DNA from 2 places in the Streptomyces sp. NPDC002476 genome. Region 2 is predicted to be linked to the other one. Evidence: riboswitches for the same ligand, from Rfam matches in the RefSeq annotation. Region 2 holds a riboswitch; the other holds the start of a gene.

Region 1 (9,648 bases), on a different contig from region 2:
AAGATCGTCGAGGGGCGGGTCAACGGCTTCTTCAAGGAGGTCGTCGCTCTGGAGCAGGCGTTCGCCAAGGACAACAAGAAGTCGGTCCAGAAGGTTCTGGACGAGGCCGGTGTCACCCTGAAGCGCTTCTCGCGCATCAAGGTCGGCATCTGAGTCCGTCCGCGAACAACGGTGGACCCCGCAGGAGGTCCGGTGCAGTCGTCGGCCGCACCCATGCCGTACGACCGCAGATCTGACGAGGAGGCCATTGCCGCTGAGGGACACCAGACCCACCGGCAATGGCCTTCTTGGTATGTGCACGAGGAGAATCCCCATGAACAAGGGCGCGGACGCCGCCAAAGGCGACCACAAGCGCGATGACGACAAGGTACCCGGGCGCTTCATGCTGAAGCTGTCCGGAGAGGCGTTCGCCGGCGGCGGGGGACTCGGTGTCGACCCCGACGTCGTGCACGCCATCGCCCGGGAAATCGCGGCGGTCGTCCGTGACGGCGCACAGATCGCGGTCGTGATCGGCGGCGGGAACTTCTTCCGCGGTGCCGAACTCCAGCAGCGCGGCATGGACCGGGCCCGGTCCGACTACATGGGCATGCTCGGCACGGTCATGAACTGTCTGGCGCTCCAGGACTTCCTGGAGAAGGAGGGCATCGACTCCCGCGTCCAGACGGCCATCACCATGGGGCAGGTCGCGGAGCCGTACATTCCGCTGCGCGCCGTGCGGCACCTGGAGAAGGGGCGCGTCGTCATCTTCGGCGCGGGCATGGGCATGCCGTACTTCTCCACCGACACCACCGCCGCCCAGCGGGCCCTGGAGATCGACGCCCAGGCCCTGCTGATGGGCAAGAACGGTGTGGACGGGGTCTACGACTCCGACCCGAAGGCCAACCCCGACGCGGTGAAGTTCGACGCGCTCGAATACGGCGAGGTGCTCGCGCGCGACCTCAAGGTCGCCGACGCCACCGCCATCACGCTCTGCCGTGACAACGAGCTGCCGATCCTCGTCTTCGAGCTGACGGCCACGGGCAATATCGCCCGCGCGGTCAAGGGTGAGAAGATCGGCACGCTCGTGAGTGACCAGGGCACCCGGGCCTGAGGACCGGGAGACGTCCCCGGGAAGCCGCGGGCAGGGTACGGGACCCGCGGGGAAAGCCCCGGTACGGCGCCCCGGAGGATGGACAACGGCCTGCCGGTCGGACACCGTGCAGGTGAGGACGCGACGCAGATCCGCGGGCCCGAGCACGCCGGGCCCACCCAAGACACGCAGGAGCACGTGGTGATCGAAGAAACCCTCCTCGAGGCCGAGGAGAAGATGGAGAAGGCCGTCGTCGTCGCGAAAGAGGACTTCGCCGCGATCCGGACCGGCCGCGCCCACCCGGCGATGTTCAACAAGATCGTCGCCGACTACTACGGTGCGCTGACCCCGATCAACCAGCTCGCCTCGTTCTCGGTGCCCGAGCCCCGCATGGCCGTCGTGACGCCGTTCGACAAGAGCGCGCTGCGCAACATCGAGCAGGCCATCCGTGACTCGGACCTCGGCGTCAACCCGAGCAACGACGGCAATATCATCCGGGTGACCTTCCCGGAGCTCACCGAGGAGCGCCGCCGCGACTACATCAAGGTCGCGAGGACCAAGGCCGAGGACTCCCGCATCTCCATCCGGGCCGTGCGCCGCAAGGCCAAGGAGGCGCTCGACAAGCTGGTCAAGGACAAGGAGACCGGCGAGGACGAGGTGCGTCGCGCCGAGAAGGAGCTCGACGACACCACCGCGAAGTACGTCGCACAGGTCGACGAGCTGCTCAAGCACAAGGAAGCCGAGCTGCTCGAAGTCTGATGAACGACTCTTCCTGGGGCGCCACGCCGGGAGCCGGTCCGTGGGCTGCGCCCGAGATGCATGCTGCCCCGGCGGGTCCCGCGCACGATGTGTATGACGCCCAGCAGACTCGGCCCATGCCCATCGTGCCGGACGCCCCTGACGCAGGTGGAGACGCTGACGACCGTGACGACCGGGAGCAGGGGGGCGCACGCCGGAACGGCGGCCCCCTGTTCCGCGACGAGAAGCCGCAGGAGCCCATGTCCACCGCGCCACCGTCCCCGCAGAAGAAACATGCGGGCCGCGATCTGCGAGCCGCCATAGGGGTCGGGGTGGGGCTCGGCGCCGTCATCGTCGCCTCGCTGTTCGTCGTGAAGGCCGTCTTCGTCGGGGTGATCGTCGTCGCCGTCGTCGTGGGCCTGTGGGAGCTCACCTCACGGCTGTCGGAGCGCAAGGGCATCAACGCGCCGCTCGTGCCGCTGGCGGTCGGCGGTGCGGCGATGGTGGTGGCCGGGTACATGAAGGGCGCCGAGGGCGCCTGGGTGGCCGTGGCACTGACCGCGCTCGCGGTTCTCGCCTGGCGGATGGCCCAGCCTCCGGAGGGCTACCTCAAGGACGTCACGGCCGGTGTGTTCGCCGCGTTCTACGTGCCGTTCCTCGCCACGTTCGTCGCCATGCTCCTGACCGCGGACGACGGGCCGCAGCGGGTGCTCACCTTCCTGCTGCTGACCGTGGTCAGCGACACAGGGGCGTACGCCGTCGGCTGGCGCTTCGGAAAGCACAAGCTCGCGCCGCGCATCAGCCCCGGGAAGACCCGCGAGGGCCTCTTCGGGGCCGTCGCCTTCGCGATGGTCGCGGGTGCCCTGTGCATGCAGTTCCTGATCGACGGCGGTGCCTGGTGGCAGGGGCTGCTGCTGGGGCTCGCGGTCGCGGTCAGCGCCACCCTCGGCGACCTGGGCGAGTCGATGATCAAGCGGGACCTCGGCATCAAGGACATGGGCACGCTGCTGCCGGGACACGGCGGGATCATGGACCGGCTGGACTCGCTGCTGCCGACCGCTCCGGTGGTCTGGCTGCTGCTGGTGCTGTTCGTCGGCTCCGGCTGAGAGCACCCGGCAGGCTCTGAGCCCGCGGGACGGTCCGCCCGTTCCGACCTGCGCGTTCTCAGGCGAGGGCCCGCTGCCCACAGGACGTTGTCCACAGGGCGGCGGGCCCTCGTCGCTGCGTCTGCGACACTGGACGGACCATGCCTAAGCCCGGAGAACTCACTTTCGTCGCACCCCGCGGAGCCAAGAAGCCGCCGCGGCATCTCGCCGACCTCACGCCCGCCGAGCGCAAGGAGGCGGTCGCCGCGATCGGCGAGAAGCCGTTCCGCGCCCAGCAGCTCTCGCAGCACTACTTCGCGCGGTACGCGCACGACCCGGCCGAGTGGACCAACATCCCGGCCGCCTCGCGGGAGAAGCTCGCCGAGGCGATGTTCCCCGAGCTGATGTCGGTGGTCCGTCACATCAGCTGCGACGACGACACCACCCGCAAGACGCTGTGGAAGCTGCACGACGGGACGCTCGTCGAGTCCGTGCTGATGCGCTATCCGGAGCGGGTGACGATGTGCATCTCCTCGCAGGCGGGCTGTGGGATGAACTGCCCGTTCTGCGCCACCGGGCAGGCCGGTCTGGACCGCAATCTGTCGACCGCGGAGATCGTCCACCAGATCGTGGACGGCATGCGGGCGCTGCGCGACGGAGAGGTGCCCGGAGGACCGGCGCGGCTCTCCAACATCGTCTTCATGGGCATGGGCGAGCCGCTGGCCAACTACAACCGCGTGGTCGGCGCGATCCGACGGCTGACCGACCCGGAGCCGGACGGGCTGGGGCTCTCGCAGCGCGGGATCACCGTTTCCACCGTGGGGCTGGTGCCCGCGATGCTGCGCTTCGCCGACGAGGGCTTCAAGTGCCGTCTCGCCGTCTCGCTGCACGCGCCGGACGACGAGCTGCGCGACACCCTCGTCCCGGTGAACACCCGGTGGAAGGTGCGCGAGGTGCTGGACGCCGCGTGGGAGTACGCGGAGAAGTCCGGCCGTCGCGTCTCCATCGAGTACGCGCTGATCCGGGACATCAACGACCAGGCGTGGCGGGGCGATCTGCTCGGCCGGCTGCTCAAGGGCAAGCGGGTGCACGTCAACCTGATCCCGCTGAACCCGACACCCGGCTCGAAGTGGACCGCCTCCCGGCCCGAGGACGAGAAGGCGTTCGTCGAGGCCATCGCGGCGCACGGGGTGCCGGTGACCGTACGGGACACCCGGGGCCAGGAGATCGACGGGGCCTGCGGGCAGCTGGCGGCGGCCGAGCGCTGACACAGGCGTTCGCCGGGTCCGTGGGAATACCGAGGCCGGAGTCCGCCGGGCCCGCGGGAGTGCCGAGAGCGGCGTTCGCCGGTTCCACGGGAGTACCGGGACCGGCGTTCGCCGGGCCCGAGGTGGTTCGGCCGGACTCCGGGGCGGACGGGGCGTCAAGGGCTCCGGGCCTCCGGCGTCGCCCGGGCGCCGAGGCCCCGGCGGCCCGGCCGGGCCGCCCGTGTAACCTGGCCCGGAAATCAACTTCATATTCCGACAGGGGAGCGCCACAGCGCTGAGAGTGCGGCACCGGGGGACCGGTCGTCCGCAGACCCTCTGAACCTCGCCCGGGTCATTCCGGGTAGGAAGTTCGGTCATCAACTCATGCTGTTGCGCCCTGCCCGCGTCCCGCGGGCGGGGCCGCGTCTCTTCCTGGCCAAAACCCAGGAGGAATCCATCATGACCACCACGCGCAGGACCACGGGAACCACGCGCGGGTCCGTACGCCTTACGGCCACGGCCGTCGTGGCCGCGCTCGGCATCACGGCACTGGCCGGGTGCGGGAGTTCCGACACGTCGTCCTCCGGATCCGGCGGCACGAAGGGCGCCGGCCCGAAGACCGTGACGCTCGTCAGCCACGACTCCTTCAACGCGTCCGACGCGGTGCTGAAGGAGTTCACCGAGGAGACCGGCTACACCGTCAAGGTCCTCAAGAGCGGCGACGCGGGAGTCGCGCTCAACCAGGAGATCCTGACCAAGGGCTCACCGCGCGGAGACGTGTTCTTCGGCGTCGACAACACCCTCCTCTCCCGCGCCCTGGACAGCGGCCTGTTCACGCCGTACGAGGCGAAGGGCATCGACCGGGTCGCGGCCGCTGCCCGGCTGGACGCCGGGCACCGGGTCACGCCGGTCGACACCGGCGACGTCTGCGTGAACTATGACAAGAAGTACTTCGCCGACAAGAAGCTCGCCCCGCCGCAGACCTTCGACGACCTGGCGAAGCCCGCTTACAAGAACCTCCTGGTCACCGAGAACGCGGCGACCTCCTCGCCCGGCCTCGGCTTTCTCCTCGGCACCGTCGCCGCCTACGGCGAGAAGGGTTACCAGGACTACTGGAAGAAGCTGAAGGACAACGGCGTCAAGGTCGTCGACGGCTGGGAGCAGGCGTACAACGACGAGTTCTCCGGCTCCGCGGGTGGCAGGAAGGCCAAGGCCGACCGTCCGCTCGTCGTCTCGTACGCCTCCAGCCCGCCCGTCGAGGTGCTGTACGCGAAGCCGCAGCCGGCCGAGGCCCCGACCGGGGTCGCCACCGGGACCTGCTTCCGGCAGATCGAGTTCGCGGGCCTGCTGAACGGCGCCAAGAACGAGGCGGGAGGCAAGGCGCTGCTGGACTTCCTGATCGGCAAGCGGTTCCAGGAGGACATGCCGCTCAACATGTTCGTGAACCCGGTCGTCCCGGAAGCGAAGCTGCCGGATCTGTTCACGAAGTTCGGCACGACCGTCGAGAAGCCGACGACCGTCGCCCCCGACCTGATCGCCAAGAACCGTGAGCAGTGGGTCCAGTCGTGGTCCTCACTCGTCGTGAAGTAGCCGGGACCGCCGCACAGGGGACGGGCGCGGCGGCGAAGGGCGCGGACGTCACGGGTCCGCGCCCGCGCGCCGGGCGCACGACGGACGCGGCGCGGACGGCGGCCCGGCGAGTGGGCGCCGGCGCGGTGCGGCCGGCCCTGATGGCCGTGCCCGTGGCGTTCTTCGCGGTGTTCTTCGCCTACCCCGTCGTCGCGATCGTCGGCCGGGGGCTGAAGGTGGACGGCGTGTGGCAGTTCGGCCGGATCGGCGAGGTGCTGGCCCGGCCGGAGATCCGTGACGTCCTGTGGTTCACCACCTGGCAGGCGCTCGCCTCGACCGCGCTGACGCTGCTCGTCGCGCTGCCCGGCGCGTACGTCTTCGCCCGCCTCGACTTCCCCGGAAAGCAATTGCTGCGGGCGGTGGTCACCGTGCCGTTCGTCCTGCCGACCGTCGTCGTCGGGACGGCGTTCCTGGCGTTGCTGGGGCGCGGCGGGTTCCTCGACGAACTCTGGGGGGTGCGCCTCGACACCACGGTGTGGGCGATTCTCCTCGCCCATGTCTTCTTCAACTACGCGGTGGTCGTACGAACCGTCGGCGGTCTGTGGGCGCAGCTCGACCCGCGGCAGGAGGAGGCCGCCCGGGTGCTGGGCGCCGGACGGTTCGCGGCCTGGCGACGGGTCACGCTGCCGGCCCTCGCACCCGCCGTGGCCGCCGCCGCGCTGATGGTCTTCCTCTTCACCTTCACCTCCTTCGGCGTCGTGCAGATCCTCGGCGGCCCCGGGTACGCCACGCTGGAGGTGGAGATCTATCGGCAGACCGCCCAGCTCCTCGCCCTTCCGACGGCCGCCGTGCTGACGCTGACGCAGTTCGCCGCGGTGGGCGCGATCCTCGCCGTGCACGCCTGGACCGTACGGCGCAGGGAGACCGCGCTGAGGCTGGTCGATCCGGAACGGACCGCCGGCAGGCCGCGCGGGGCCGGGCAGTGGGCGCTGCTCGGCGCGGTGCTGCTGACCGTGCTGGTGCTGATCCTGCTGCCCCTCGCGGTGCTGGTGGAACGCTCGCTGGACACCCCGGACGGCCACGGCCTCGACTTCTACCGCGCCCTGGGATCCGTGGACGCGGGCGGCGGCACCTTCCTGGTCGCGCCGCTCGAAGCGATCGGGAACTCCGTGGCGTACGCGCTGGTCGCGACCGTGATCGCGCTGGTCGTCGGCGGGTTGGCCGCGGCGGCGCTGACCCGGCGCGCGGGGCGGCTCGTGCGCGGTTTCGACGCGCTGCTGATGCTGCCGCTCGGAGTGTCGGCGGTCACCGTCGGCTTCGGCTTCCTGATCACCCTGGACAAACCGCCTCTGGACCTGCGCACGTCATGGATCCTGGTGCCGCTCGCCCAGGCGCTGGTCGGCGTGCCCTTCGTCGTGCGGACCATGCTGCCGGTGCTGCGCGCGGTGGACGGCCGGCTCCGGGAGGCGGCCGCGGTGCTCGGGGCGTCGCCGCTGCGGGCCTGGCGGGAGGTCGATCTCCCGCTGGTGCGGCGGGCGTTGCTGGTCGCGGCCGGTTTCGCGTTCGCCGTTTCGCTCGGCGAGTTCGGCGCGACGGTGTTCATCGCGCGGCCCGACCGGCCGACGCTGCCGGTCGCGGTGGCCCGGCTGCTGGGCCGGGCCGGTGAGCTCAACTACGGCCAGGCGATGGCGCTCAGCACCATTCTGATGGTGGTCTGCGCGGTCTCGCTGCTGCTGCTCGAACGTATTCGCACGGACCGGTCCGGCGAGTTCTAGGGATGTCCGGGGAGTTCTGACGATGCTGACACTGGAATCGGCCACGGTCCGCTTCGGCGAGCGGACCGCGCTCGACCGGGTGGACCTGGAGGTCGACGAACACGAGATCGTCTGTGTGCTGGGACCGAGCGGCAGCGGCAAGTCGACCCTGCTGCGGGTGGTCGCCGGGCTCCAGAGGACGGACGGCGGCCGGGTGCTGCTGGACGGGGCGGACCAGGCGGGGGTGCCGGTGCACCGGCGGGGTCTCGGCCTGATGTTCCAGGACCACCAGCTCTTCCCGCACCGGGACGTCGGCGCCAACGTCGCGTTCGGGCTGCGGATGCGCGGGGTGTCCCGGCGCGATCAGGAGCGCCGGGTCGGCGAGCTCCTCGACCTGGTGGGCCTGCCGGGCGCCCAGCGGCGCGCCGTCGCCGCGCTGTCCGGAGGCGAGCAGCAGCGGGTCGCCCTCGCGCGAGCGCTCGCCCCGCGTCCCAAGCTGCTGATGCTGGACGAGCCGCTCGGCCAGCTCGACCGCGGTCTGCGCGAACGCCTCGTGGCCGAACTGCGCACGCTCTTCGGTCGGTTGGGCACGACGGTGCTGGCCGTCACGCACGACCAGGGCGAGGCGTTCGCGCTGGCCGACCGGGTGGTCGTGATGCGGGACGGGCACATCGCCCAGACGGGCACGCCGCTGGAGGTGTGGAAGCGGCCCGCTTCCGCGTTCGTCGCCCGGTTCCTCGGCTTCGACAACGTGGTCGCGGCGACGGTGGACGGTGCGGTCGCCGACACGGCGTGGGGCGGGGTCCCGGTGCCCGAGGGGTCGCCGCAGGGGGAGCGAGCCCTGCTCGTGCGTCCGGCCGGGGTGCGGATCGGTGCCCCGGAGGAGGGGCTGCGCTGCGCGGTCGGGGCGCGCACGTTCCGGGGCGATCGCGTCGCCGTGCGGCTGACGCCGCAGCGCGGTCCGGCTCTTGAAGCGGAGTGCGCGCTGCGCGACGTCCCCGGGGAGGGGAAGACGGTCGGGGTCCGCTTCGACGCGGCGGAGTGCGTGGTGCTGCCCGCCGAACGGTGACGCGGGCTCCGGGCGACCGGGCGGGCCGCCCCGTCGGAGGGTGACCGGCCCGCGCCCCCATCGGCCGCCGCCCGCGGGATCCGCGACCGCCGCTCGGCGCCCGCGCCCGCGGGGACGGCCTCGTCAGACGGTCAGCGGCAGCGCCGCCAGCTCGGCGACCAGCCAGGTCAGCGGGGCGAACACCACCAGCAGGACGGCGGCGCGCAGCGCCGTCGCGTACCGCAGCGCCGAGGCCGGGGCGCCGAGCCGCAGCAGCGTCCGTGACGTCCGGGCACGATCCTGCCTGGCATCCAGGGCCGAGGTCAGCAGCGTGGCCGCGGTGCAGCCGAGGACGAGCACCGAGCCCAGCACGGTGAGCGGGCCGAAGGGGCGCGGCCCCGTTCCGTGCAGCGCGTCCACGGCGACCGCCGCCGAGAGCACCGCGCACACCACGCCGAGCGGCCCGCCGATCCGGCGGGCCTCGTCCATGAGGACTCGTCCGGCCAGCAGCCGTACGGCGCCGGGGCGCGCCGACTGCAGCAGCCGGCCGCAGTGGTACGCGAGGCCGGGCCCGGCCATCGCCAGGCCGATCGCCGTCAGCGCCCACCCCGCCAGCACCCCGGCAGGGCTGTCGTCGAGCCGGCCCGGGAGCGGGAGCAGGCTGTGCCCGTCACCGCGGCTCATGTACGACTCGACGGCAAGGCCCACGGCGGTCAGGGCCACGCCCCACGGCAGCCCGCCCGGGGGCGTCGCCGGAGCGGGGTGTTCCTCCTGCGGGCCGTCCGCGGGGCCCTCGTCGGGCAGCGGGACCACCACGGGCCGCTCGCGCAACGCGATCCCGCTCGCGACGGCCGCGGACACCGGGACCAGGGACAGCAGCACCAGCGCGGCGGCGAGCGGCAGCGGGGACCGGGCGTCGAGCAGTCCGGCCGCGGCGCCGTCGAACGGCAGCCCGGACAGATCGCCGCGCAGGTGCAGGAAGACCAGCAGCGCCACCACCGATCCGAGCGTGCAGGAGACGGCGGTGGAGACGGCGGCCAGTACGGTGAGTTTCACGGGCCCCAGGCCCACGGCGGAAAGTCCGGAACGCGGCCGGGTGCTGGGGTCCGTACGGGCCACCGCGACCGCGAACTGCACG
Region 2 (9,648 bases):
CCGCACGCCCCCTACTATCGGCTCGCCATGACAGCAGCAGGGAAGCACCAGGTGAGCCGGGCGGAGACGCCCCGGCGCGGCAGCCGGCAAGGACGAGCGGGAATCCGGGACGTGGCCGCCGCCGCCGGGGTCTCCATCACGACCGTCTCCGACGCGCTCAACGGCAAGGGCAGGCTCCCGGACGCCACCCGCCGCCATGTCCGCGAGGTCGCAGAGCGCCTGGGCTATCGCCCGTCCGCCGCGGCCCGAACCCTCCGTACCGGCAAGTCCGGCCTCATCGGCCTGACCGTGACGACGTACGGCGACGAACCCTTCACGTTCACCGAGTTCGCGTACTTCGCCGAGATGGCCAGAGCGGCCACCTCCGCGGCGCTCGCCCGCGGCTACGCACTCGTCATCCTGCCCGCCACCTCGCGCCACGACGTCTGGTCGAACGTCGCCCTCGACGGCACCGTCGTCATCGACCCCTCCGACCAGGACCCGGTCGTCACGGAGCTCGTACGGCAAGGACTGCCCGTCGTGTCGGACGGACGCCCGGCCGGCGCCCTCCCGGTCACCGCCTGGGTCGACAACGATCACGGCGCCGCCGTGCTCGACCTCCTCGACCACCTCGCCTCCGCCGGGGCCCGACGCATCGGCCTGCTCACCGGCACCACGACCGACACGTACACCCGCCTCTCCACCACCGCGTACCTGCGCTGGTGCGAGCGCGTGGGCCAGGACCCGGTGTACGAGTCCTACCCCGCCCACGACCCGTGCGCGGGCGCGGTCGCCGCAGACCGGCTGCTCGCCCGCCCGGACCGTCCCGACGCCGTCTACGGGCTCTTCGACCCCAACGGCACCGACCTCCTGGCGGCCGCCCGCAGATACGGGCTGCGCGTCCCCGAGGACCTGCTGCTGGTCTGCTGCAGCGAGTCCACCGTGTACGCGACGACCGAGCCGCCCATCACCACCCTCTCGCTCAAACCGCGCAGAATCGGCACGGCGGTCGTCCAGCTCCTCATCGACGCCATCGAGGGCGTGGATCACGGCGGCCCGGTGGAGCAGGTCATACCGACGGAGCTCATCGTCCGGACGTCCTCGCAACGCCGTCCGCCCCGCACCACGGTCAGCGCGCCGCGCTCCCCCGCCAGGGATTGAACAGACGAATTCGGACCAAACGGCCGGTGAGCCGGACATGCTCCGGGATTCACCACCCCTGGTGCGTCACACAGCACGATTCGCATTCCTATGATGGGCGCACGACACCGCGGACCGCCCCGACCAGCAGGCCCGTCAGGTGTACGGCGGCGCGACGGTGGTGGAGGGGTCGATGACACAGGGGGCCGGTCAGGAACCCGTGGTGCGGACTGCGACGTTGCGCGACTTCCGCGTGCCGCCCTACGCGCAGACCCCGGTACCGCCCGCGTCCCCGCATCCGGGCAACGCCCTGCCCGGGGACGCGCTGCCGGACGGGTACACGCCCACCGAACGCGACCTCCCGGTGATCAACCGCGGTGACACCGTCCAGGTACAGGCCGTGCCGGAACCCTGGCCGACCCGCGAGCCGGGACTCGGGCCGCTCTACGTCGTCGGCGACGTCCACGGCTACCTGGACGAACTGGTCGCCGCCCTCGCCGAGCAGGGACTCATCGACTCCGACGGCAGGTGGGCCGCGGGCAACACCCGGCTCTGGTTCCTCGGCGACTTCACCGACCGCGGTCCGGACGGCATCGGCGTCATCGACCTCGTGATGCGCCTCTCCGCCGAGGCCGCCGCCGCGGGCGGGTACTGCAAGGCGTTGATGGGAAATCACGAGCTGTTGCTCATCGGCGCCAAACGATTCGGCGACACGCCGGTGAACTCGGGCGCGGGCACTGCCACCTTCCAGGCCGCCTGGCTGCTCAACGGCGGCCAGAAGAACGACATGGAGCGGCTCCAGGACGTCCACCTCCAGTGGATGTCCCGCCTCGACGCGATCGTCGAGGAGGACGGGCATCTGCTGATGCACTCCGACACGACGGCGTACCTCGACTACGGCAGCACCATCGAGGACGTCAACGACACGGTGCACGCCATTCTCACGCGCAACGACGCCGACGAGTGCTGGGACCTCTTCCGCAAGTTCACCAAGCGGTTCGCCTTCCGTGACGACGCGGGACCGCAGACCGTACGGGAACTGATGGCCGCCTACGGCGGACAGCGCATCGTCCATGGTCACAGCCCCATTCCCTACCTCCTCGGCGAGGTCGGGTCGGAGGACGGAGAGGACAGCTCGGGTCCCGTGGTCGAAGGCCCGCACGTGTACGCCGACGGGCTCGCCATCGCCATGGACGGCGGAGTGACCATGGCCGGAAAGCTGCTGGTCGTCCAACTCCCCCTGCATGACTGACGGTTTTACGGGAAGACGCTTCCACGACCTGACCACGACGAGCACCGGGCCTATTTCCGGAAACCCCCTGTCACCGCGTGCCGTGGTCGCTCTACCATCGGCGTATCCGTAGCAGGCTCTCCTCCGTTTCCGCCCAACTGCCCGGCATTGACGGGCCATCGGGCCCGACGGAGCATCGGGGGATGCACATGAGAAGCGCTCCGCACCTGCTGACCGAGGACCGCCCCGAGTACGAGCGGATCCTCGACGACGCACTGCGCCACGCCCATCGACGGCCGGATCTGGCCGCCGTCGGCGAACGGCTCAACGCCGTACAGCTGCGCACCATGGCGCTGGCCGCCACGGACATGATCACGGCGACGGCGGCCACCGAGTACGACCACTACGTGCGGGCCCGTGAGGAACTGCGCGGCGCGGCCGACGGAGAGGACCCGCCCGCCGGATCGGACACGGACCGTCCGGGCCGGTCGGGCGCCGGCGCGGGAGCGGTCGTCACGGTCCTCGCGCCCGTGCTCGCCGGCACCGCCGCGTTCATATTCCTGCTGGTCGGCTATCTGCTGAAGCTGCTCAGTCCGCCGCCCGCCTTCGCCTCGACCCTGGTCACCGCGGGCTGGTTCTTCGCCGTGGTCATGGCCGCCGCCATCCTGGTCGCCGCCGTCGGACTGCTGATCACCGCGCTGCGCAACGGCTCCGCTTCGGAGAACGCCGTACGCGACGAGACCGAGCTGCCGGAGGACGTGGCGCGGGCCCGGGAAGCCTGGCGGCACGCGCTGCTGGAACGCGGCATCCTGCCGTTCCTGCGCGACGCCCTCGACGACCCCGAGGCCGCGTCCACCGCACGCACACCACAGCGCTCGCCGAACCGCATCCCGAAAGTCGGCTACAGCCGCCCCGACTTCTCCGGCCCGGACGAGGGCCCGGCCGCGGGCCCCCGGCCGACCTTCACCAGCCCGGACTTCACCAGCCCCGACTTCGGCAGCCCCGAGCACGACGTGGAATGACGGCGCCGCCGCACGTGCCCCTCCCCCGGAGCCCGGTCACGCGGGCCCCGCACCACACCCCCTCCACCCCGCCCCGGGCCCTGGTCCGGGCGGACCAAGGATGCGGACGGGCCGCGCCCGGTCACAGATCCCAGGACCTCGGGCGCGGCTGCCCCTCCCACTCGGGACGGAGCAGCGAGAACACCGCGACGTCGTACCGCCGCCCCCGGTGCAGGCACGCCGACCGGCTCACCCCCTCCCGGGTGAACCCCGACCCGTCGAGGACGGCGAGCGCGGCCGCGTTGTCCGCGTGGGTGACGGCCCGGAGGCGGTACAGGGGAAGCTCCCCGAACGCCAGATCCGTCAGTGCGTCCAGAACCCGCGTGCCGTATCCGCGACCACGGTGCCGCGGGGACAGCAGCAGCTCGACGTCGGCGGTGCCGTCGGCGTAGTTCTGGTCGGTGAGGGCCGCGTGGCCCACGGGGGTGCCGTCGGCGAGCACGATGAGGAAGTCGTCCCGGTCCTGGTCCTCCTGATCGCGCTCGATCTGCTCGCGCAGCGAGGCGAGCGAACGCGGCCAGACCCCCATCACATGGGCGGTCGCCGGATCGCACCGCCACTCCTGCAACAGCTCGGCGTCCTCGGTCTCGACGGCGACGAAGGCGATGTCCCGCCCGCGCCAGCACGGCTGCCGGTCCGCTTCCACCACCCGCACCGCGTCCGTCGTGTCCACTGCGTCCCGCGCCTGTGTCGTGTCCGCCCTCTGCCCCGTCATGCCGCTCATGCGCGGATACTACGGAGACCCGGCCGTCGCGTTCATCCGTTTTCCGCCCCCGCGGGCGCGGTTTCCGTGTGGCCGGTGAGGAACCCGGGGAGGCGGGACCACGACGAAGGCAATGCGGGGGCGGACCGGGCACGGGGGCGAGCGAGGCGAGGGGGGCGGAACCCTGCGCTCCGCCTCTCTTGTCGCCCTGGTCGGCTCTCGCCTCAGTCCGCGACGGGCAGGTAGACGCGGTTGCCCGCCGCCGCGAACTCCTTCGACTTCTCCGACATCCCCGCCTCGACCTCGGCCTGCGACACCCCGTGTTCACGCCGGATGCCCTGGGAGATCTTCATCGAACAGAATTTCGGGCCGCACATCGAGCAGAAGTGCGCCGTCTTCGCCGGCTCCGCCGGCAGCGTCTCGTCGTGGAACTCCCGTGCCGTGACCGGGTCGAGCGCCAGATTGAACTGGTCCTCCCAACGGAACTCGAACCGGGCGTCGGAGAGCGCGTCGTCCCAGTCCTGCGCCCCCGGATGCCCCTTGGCGAGATCCGCGGCGTGGGCCGCGATCTTGTACGTGATCACGCCGGTCTTCACGTCGTCGCGGTTCGGCAGACCGAGGTGCTCCTTGGGCGTTACGTAGCAGAGCATCGCCGTGCCCCACCAGGCGATCATCGCCGCGCCGATGCCCGAGGTGATGTGGTCGTACGCCGGAGCGACATCGGTGGTCAGCGGGCCGAGCGTGTAGAAGGGCGCCTCCTCGCAGATCTCCTGCTGGAGATCGATGTTCTCCTTGATCTTGTGCATCGGGACATGGCCCGGCCCCTCGATCATGGTCTGGACGCCGTACTGCTTGGCGATCGTGTTCAGCTCCCCGAGCGTGCGCAGTTCGGCGAACTGCGCCTCGTCGTTGGCGTCCGCGATCGAGCCGGGGCGCAGCCCGTCGCCGAGCGAGTACGTCACGTCGTAGAGGGCGAGGAGTTCGCAGAGCTCCTCGAAGTTCTCGTAGAGGAACGACTCCTTGTGGTGGGCGAGACACCACGCCGCCATGATCGAGCCGCCTCGCGAGACGATGCCGGTCTTGCGGCGGGCGGTCAGCGGAACGTACGGCAGGCGTACGCCGGCGTGCACCGTCATGTAGTCGACGCCCTGCTCGGCCTGTTCGACGACGGTGTCCCGGTAGATCTCCCAGGTCAGCTCCTCGGCCTTGCCATCGACCTTTTCGAGGGCCTGGTAGAGGGGCACGGTGCCGATCGGCACGGGCGAGTTGCGCAGAACCCACTCACGGGTGGTGTGAATGTTGCGGCCGGTGGAAAGGTCCATGACCGTGTCGGCGCCCCACCGCGTCGCCCACGTCATCTTCTCCACCTCCTCCTCGATGGAGGACGTCACCGCGGAGTTGCCGATGTTGGCATTGACCTTCACCAGGAACCGCTTCCCGATGATCATCGGTTCGATCTCGGGGTGGTTGACGTTGGCGGGCAGCACGGCCCGGCCCGCGGCGATCTCCTCGCGCACCACCTCCGGCTCGACGTTCTCCCGGATCGCCACGTACTCCATCTCCGGGGTGATCTCACCCCGCCGGGCGTACGCGAGCTGGGTCACCGGTCGGCCGTCCCGGCTGCGGCGCGGCAGCCGGGGCCGGCCGGGGAAGACGGCGTCGAGATTGCGCAGCCCTTCCCCGAGCTGTCGGCTTCGCTCGAGCAGGGGAGACCCCATACGCGGCGAGGTGTGCTTGAGCCCGTCGTCCTCGGGCCGGACGGGCCGGCCCGGGTACTCCTCGGTGTCGCCCCGCGCGGTGATCCAGTTCTCCCGCAACGACGCGAGCCCGCGACGGACGTCGGTCTCGACGTCGGGGTCGGTGTACGGCCCCGACGTGTCGTACAGCGTCACGTCCTTGCCGTTGGTGAGGTGTACCTGACGGACCGGCACACGGATGTCGGGGCGTGGCCCCTGGACGTATCCCTTGTGCCAGCCGATGGACTTCCCGGCCTCGTCGCTCTGGCTGGAGGCAGGCGTGCGTGCGTCCGATGTGGTCATGAGACCTACTCCCTACGCCGGCATTACCCGGTAACAGGTTCAGCGGTCGGCGCAGCTCGTCCCGTACGGACGTACGGATATCAGCGCCCTCTCAGCCCGGTGCTCCGAGCTCCCGCGTGTGCAAAGGTTCCTCCACGCTAGCGCCCCGTCCGGCGGAATGAACAGAGGGTCCCTTGCCTCCTTGCGATGATCGCCCGGTGACGTCCCTCCCCAGCGTTTCCGAACCGCCGAGTCCCCATCACGGCCATACGCACGCCCACGGCCCCGCGGCGCCCGTCTCCAGACATCTGCGGAAGGTCATCGCGGCTGTACTGATCCCGTTCGCCGCCGCGGTCCTCGCCGGACTGGTGGTGCTCTGGCCGGGCGGTGCGCCACCGCACGAACGAACCGGTGTCGGCTTCGACCGGCAGACCCAGCAGGGCAAGGTGGTGAACGTCGACACAGTGGACTGCAAGGAGGTGAACGCCTCTCAGATGCCGGTCGGCGGCGAGACCGTTCCGCAGTCGGCGGGCCGCACCGGGCTGTGCGCGAAGGCCACGGTCGAGGTGACGACCGGTCACGACAAGGGCCGGCGGTTCGTGGAGATCGTCCAGCCCGACGCACCGCGTCAGCTGCGCGAGGGGCAGGGCGTGGTCGTGGCGTACGCCCCGGACGCGCCCCACGACCTGCAGTACTCGGTGACCGATGTGAACCGGAAGTTCCCGATGGCGCTGCTGGCCGGGATCTTCGCCCTGGTCGTGGTCGCGGTGGGCAGGATGCGCGGGGTGATGGCGCTGATCGCGCTCGCCGTGTCGTTCGCCGTGCTGACCCTGTTCATCCTCCCGGCCATTCTCCAGGGCTCGAATCCGCTGATCGTGGCGGTGGTCGGGTCCAGTGCCATCATGCTGATCGCGCTCTACATGTGCCACGGGCTCACCGCCCGCACCTCGGTCGCGGTGGTGGGCACACTGATCTCGCTCCTGCTGATCGGGCTGCTCGGCTCGCTGTTCATCGGCTGGGCGAGCCTGACCGGCAACACCGACGACAGCACCGGCCTCATCCACGGCCTGTATCCGCGCATCGACATGAGCGGCCTGCTGCTGGCCGGCGTCATCATCGGTTCGCTCGGGGTGCTCGACGACGTGACGGTCACCCAGACGTCGGCCGTCTGGGAACTGCACCAGGCGAACCCGACGATGGGCGTGCGGGGGCTCTACCGGGCGGGGATCAGGATCGGGCGCGATCACATCGCCTCGGTCGTCAATACGCTGGTGCTCGCCTACGCGGGCGCCGCGCTGCCGTTGCTGCTGCTGTTCTCGATCGCCAGGAGCAGCGTGGGCACGGTGGCCAACAGCGAGCTGGTGGCGGAGGAGATCGTACGGACGCTGGTCGGTTCGATCGGGCTGGTCGCATCGGTGCCGGTGACGACGGTGCTCGCCGCGCTGGTGGTCTCCGCGGACCGCACAGGGCTCGGCGCGGAAGCCGGAGCTCCAGCACCCGTACGGACCGGGAAGGGCCGCCGCCGCAGGGCGAAGCCATGAGCACCCCGGAACGAACATCGGCCGACAGACGAGGAGCGGTCCTGATTACGGAGAGCGATTCACCCATTCGGCGGATGCCGTGTTCGACCGGCGGGCACCAGTCGGCGACACCGTGTTCTTCAGCCGGCGTTCTGCTCCTCGGCGAGGATCCGGCCCAGGGCCTCCTCCAGGTTTCCCTCGAAGTCACCCAGCGTGCGCTCCTGTCCGAGCGGCACGAGCTTGTCGGTCCGGTCGAGAAAAGCCACGAGCGGCGCCGAACCAGCCCGGAAGAGGGCGCGGTCGGCGCCCACCTGAAGGCGGATGTGTACATCGGAAAGCCCCTCGGGATCCGTGGGCCCGATGTGCACATCGCCGTCGCCACTGGGGCTGTTGAGGCCGTCGAGCAACAACTCACGGCCGAATGCCCAGGTGACGGGGGCGTCACCGGGCAGATGGAAGGTCATCCGAATCGCATACGGATCACACACTTCGTACCGGAGTTCCACCGGGATCCGGAAAGAGAGCTCCTCGGAGACGAGAAAGCTCATCATGACCTCAGCTTGAACCGACTCGCGCATCGTTCAACCCCGCAGTAGATGAATCTGGCCAGGAATGATCCCCCATGGCCCTATTGACGCCATCGTGGTGCACGCGATAGCAGATCACAAGGAGTGATTTTTCAGATACTGATAGAGAACACGAACGAACGCAAGAGGCTGGCCACCTCACCACGTAGTTGTTCGACTGCAGGGAGCAATCGGCATTCCTGTTCCAGGGGTACTGAAATCGCCATGGCGGCGGCGGTGAAGCCGGCGGTGATCGGGATAGCCGCACAGACCGTTCCCAGGGCGTACTCCTGCCGTTCGATGACGGGTTCCATGCGCTCCAGCGACCGCAGCCGCTCCAGGAATGTCGCACGGTCCCTCACCGAATACGGGGTCAGCGGCCGTACCGGATGCCGGTTCAGGTGGTCCTCGCGCGCCTTCTCGTCCAGTCGGCTCAACAGGCACTGGCCGATCGCGTGTGCGTGCCCGGTCTCCCGGAAGGACGCCCATTCGCGCACGGCGGGCATGGCGGGGTCATCGGCGACCGCGACGAGTTCGATCTCGCCCTCGCGGTAGACGGCGCAGTACACGGGGACACCGATGGCCTCGCGCCAGCGGCTCAGCGACTCGGACATCCTGCTGCGACGATTCTGCGGCGTACCCTCGGCGGTCAGACGCTCGGCGGCGGCGCCGAAGCGGAACACTCCGCTGTCACGACGCAGATAGCCCTCGTGCGTCAGGGTGCGCAGCAGGTGATAGGCCGTGGGAAGGGGGAGCCCCGCCTCCCTGGCCAGCTGCTTCGCGGGCGCCCCGTCGCGATGCGCGCCCACTGCTTCCAGCAGCCTCAGCGCTCGCTGCACCGAGCCGATCAGGGTCGGGGAAGCGGTGCTCGATGCCGTGGTCAACGGTCACCCCCAGGCATGGTGACGGGCGGTCAGCCCGCCTGTGGGGGCCTCCCCCACAGACCGCCGCATGGCTGGGTCCGAGGGCCGAACACCGTGCAAACCACTGGTCATTGTGGTGACGGTCAGTTAATTCCCAGGTGGCGGCAGTGGAATGCCACCATATCGGCCGTATCCCCAAGGCGCGTTGTTTCGTTCCTGGCTTAGCTCAGCTGGGCTAACACCATGGCTGGTTTCCGATCCTCCTGATTACTACCAGCCACCATCTGAGGAGGACATGACCTTGCGCACGACGAAGACGAAACCGCCGACCAGGATCACGAAGAGCAGGATCTTGAAGAGCAGGCCGATCACGAAACCGAGCACGCTGGCGATCAGTCCCCCGAACACGACAATCGCGATCACCGGCACCGCGATCCACTTCACCCACCAGGGCATCCCGGCGAATATCTCCCGTACAGCCATCGTCCTCGCCTCATCTCTGTGCGTCCGTGCTCCGACACTCCCGATGCTAGAGGCGCGAAGGCACCGTAGGGGTTTTCCGCACCC

Evidence for each region. A riboswitch is a leader RNA that binds a small molecule or an ion and turns the genes downstream of it on or off. The one in region 2 is predicted to bind thiamine pyrophosphate.
Region 1: another riboswitch for thiamine pyrophosphate. It lies ahead of ACFYXM_RS09425 (thiamine ABC transporter substrate binding subunit); the one in region 2 lies ahead of thiC (phosphomethylpyrimidine synthase ThiC).

Annotation. Positions count from the first base shown of each region.
Region 1 covers NZ_JBIARH010000006.1:91,263-100,910, reverse strand. Annotated here, with positions in the region: gene tsf (translation elongation factor Ts) at 1-153, shown strand, start outside; gene pyrH (UMP kinase) at 314-1,090, shown strand; gene frr (ribosome recycling factor) at 1,271-1,828, shown strand; gene ACFYXM_RS09435 (phosphatidate cytidylyltransferase) at 1,828-2,913, shown strand; gene rlmN (23S rRNA (adenine(2503)-C(2))-methyltransferase RlmN) at 3,054-4,160, shown strand; TPP riboswitch at 4,408-4,525, shown strand; gene ACFYXM_RS09425 (thiamine ABC transporter substrate binding subunit) at 4,599-5,729, shown strand; gene ACFYXM_RS09420 (ABC transporter permease) at 5,870-7,483, shown strand; gene ACFYXM_RS09415 (ABC transporter ATP-binding protein) at 7,506-8,531, shown strand; gene ACFYXM_RS09410 (hypothetical protein) at 8,655-9,648, opposite strand, start outside.
Region 2 covers NZ_JBIARH010000004.1:69,206-78,853, forward strand. Annotated here, with positions in the region: gene ACFYXM_RS06080 (LacI family DNA-binding transcriptional regulator) at 28-1,140, shown strand; gene ACFYXM_RS06085 (metallophosphoesterase) at 1,313-2,371, shown strand; gene ACFYXM_RS06090 (hypothetical protein) at 2,554-3,372, shown strand; gene ACFYXM_RS06095 (GNAT family N-acetyltransferase) at 3,494-4,135, opposite strand; gene thiC (phosphomethylpyrimidine synthase ThiC) at 4,339-6,153, opposite strand; TPP riboswitch at 6,146-6,279, opposite strand; gene ACFYXM_RS06105 (YibE/F family protein) at 6,351-7,673, shown strand; gene ACFYXM_RS06110 (SsgA family sporulation/cell division regulator) at 7,793-8,230, opposite strand; gene ACFYXM_RS06115 (IclR family transcriptional regulator) at 8,332-9,102, opposite strand; gene ACFYXM_RS06120 (DUF5326 family protein) at 9,352-9,564, opposite strand.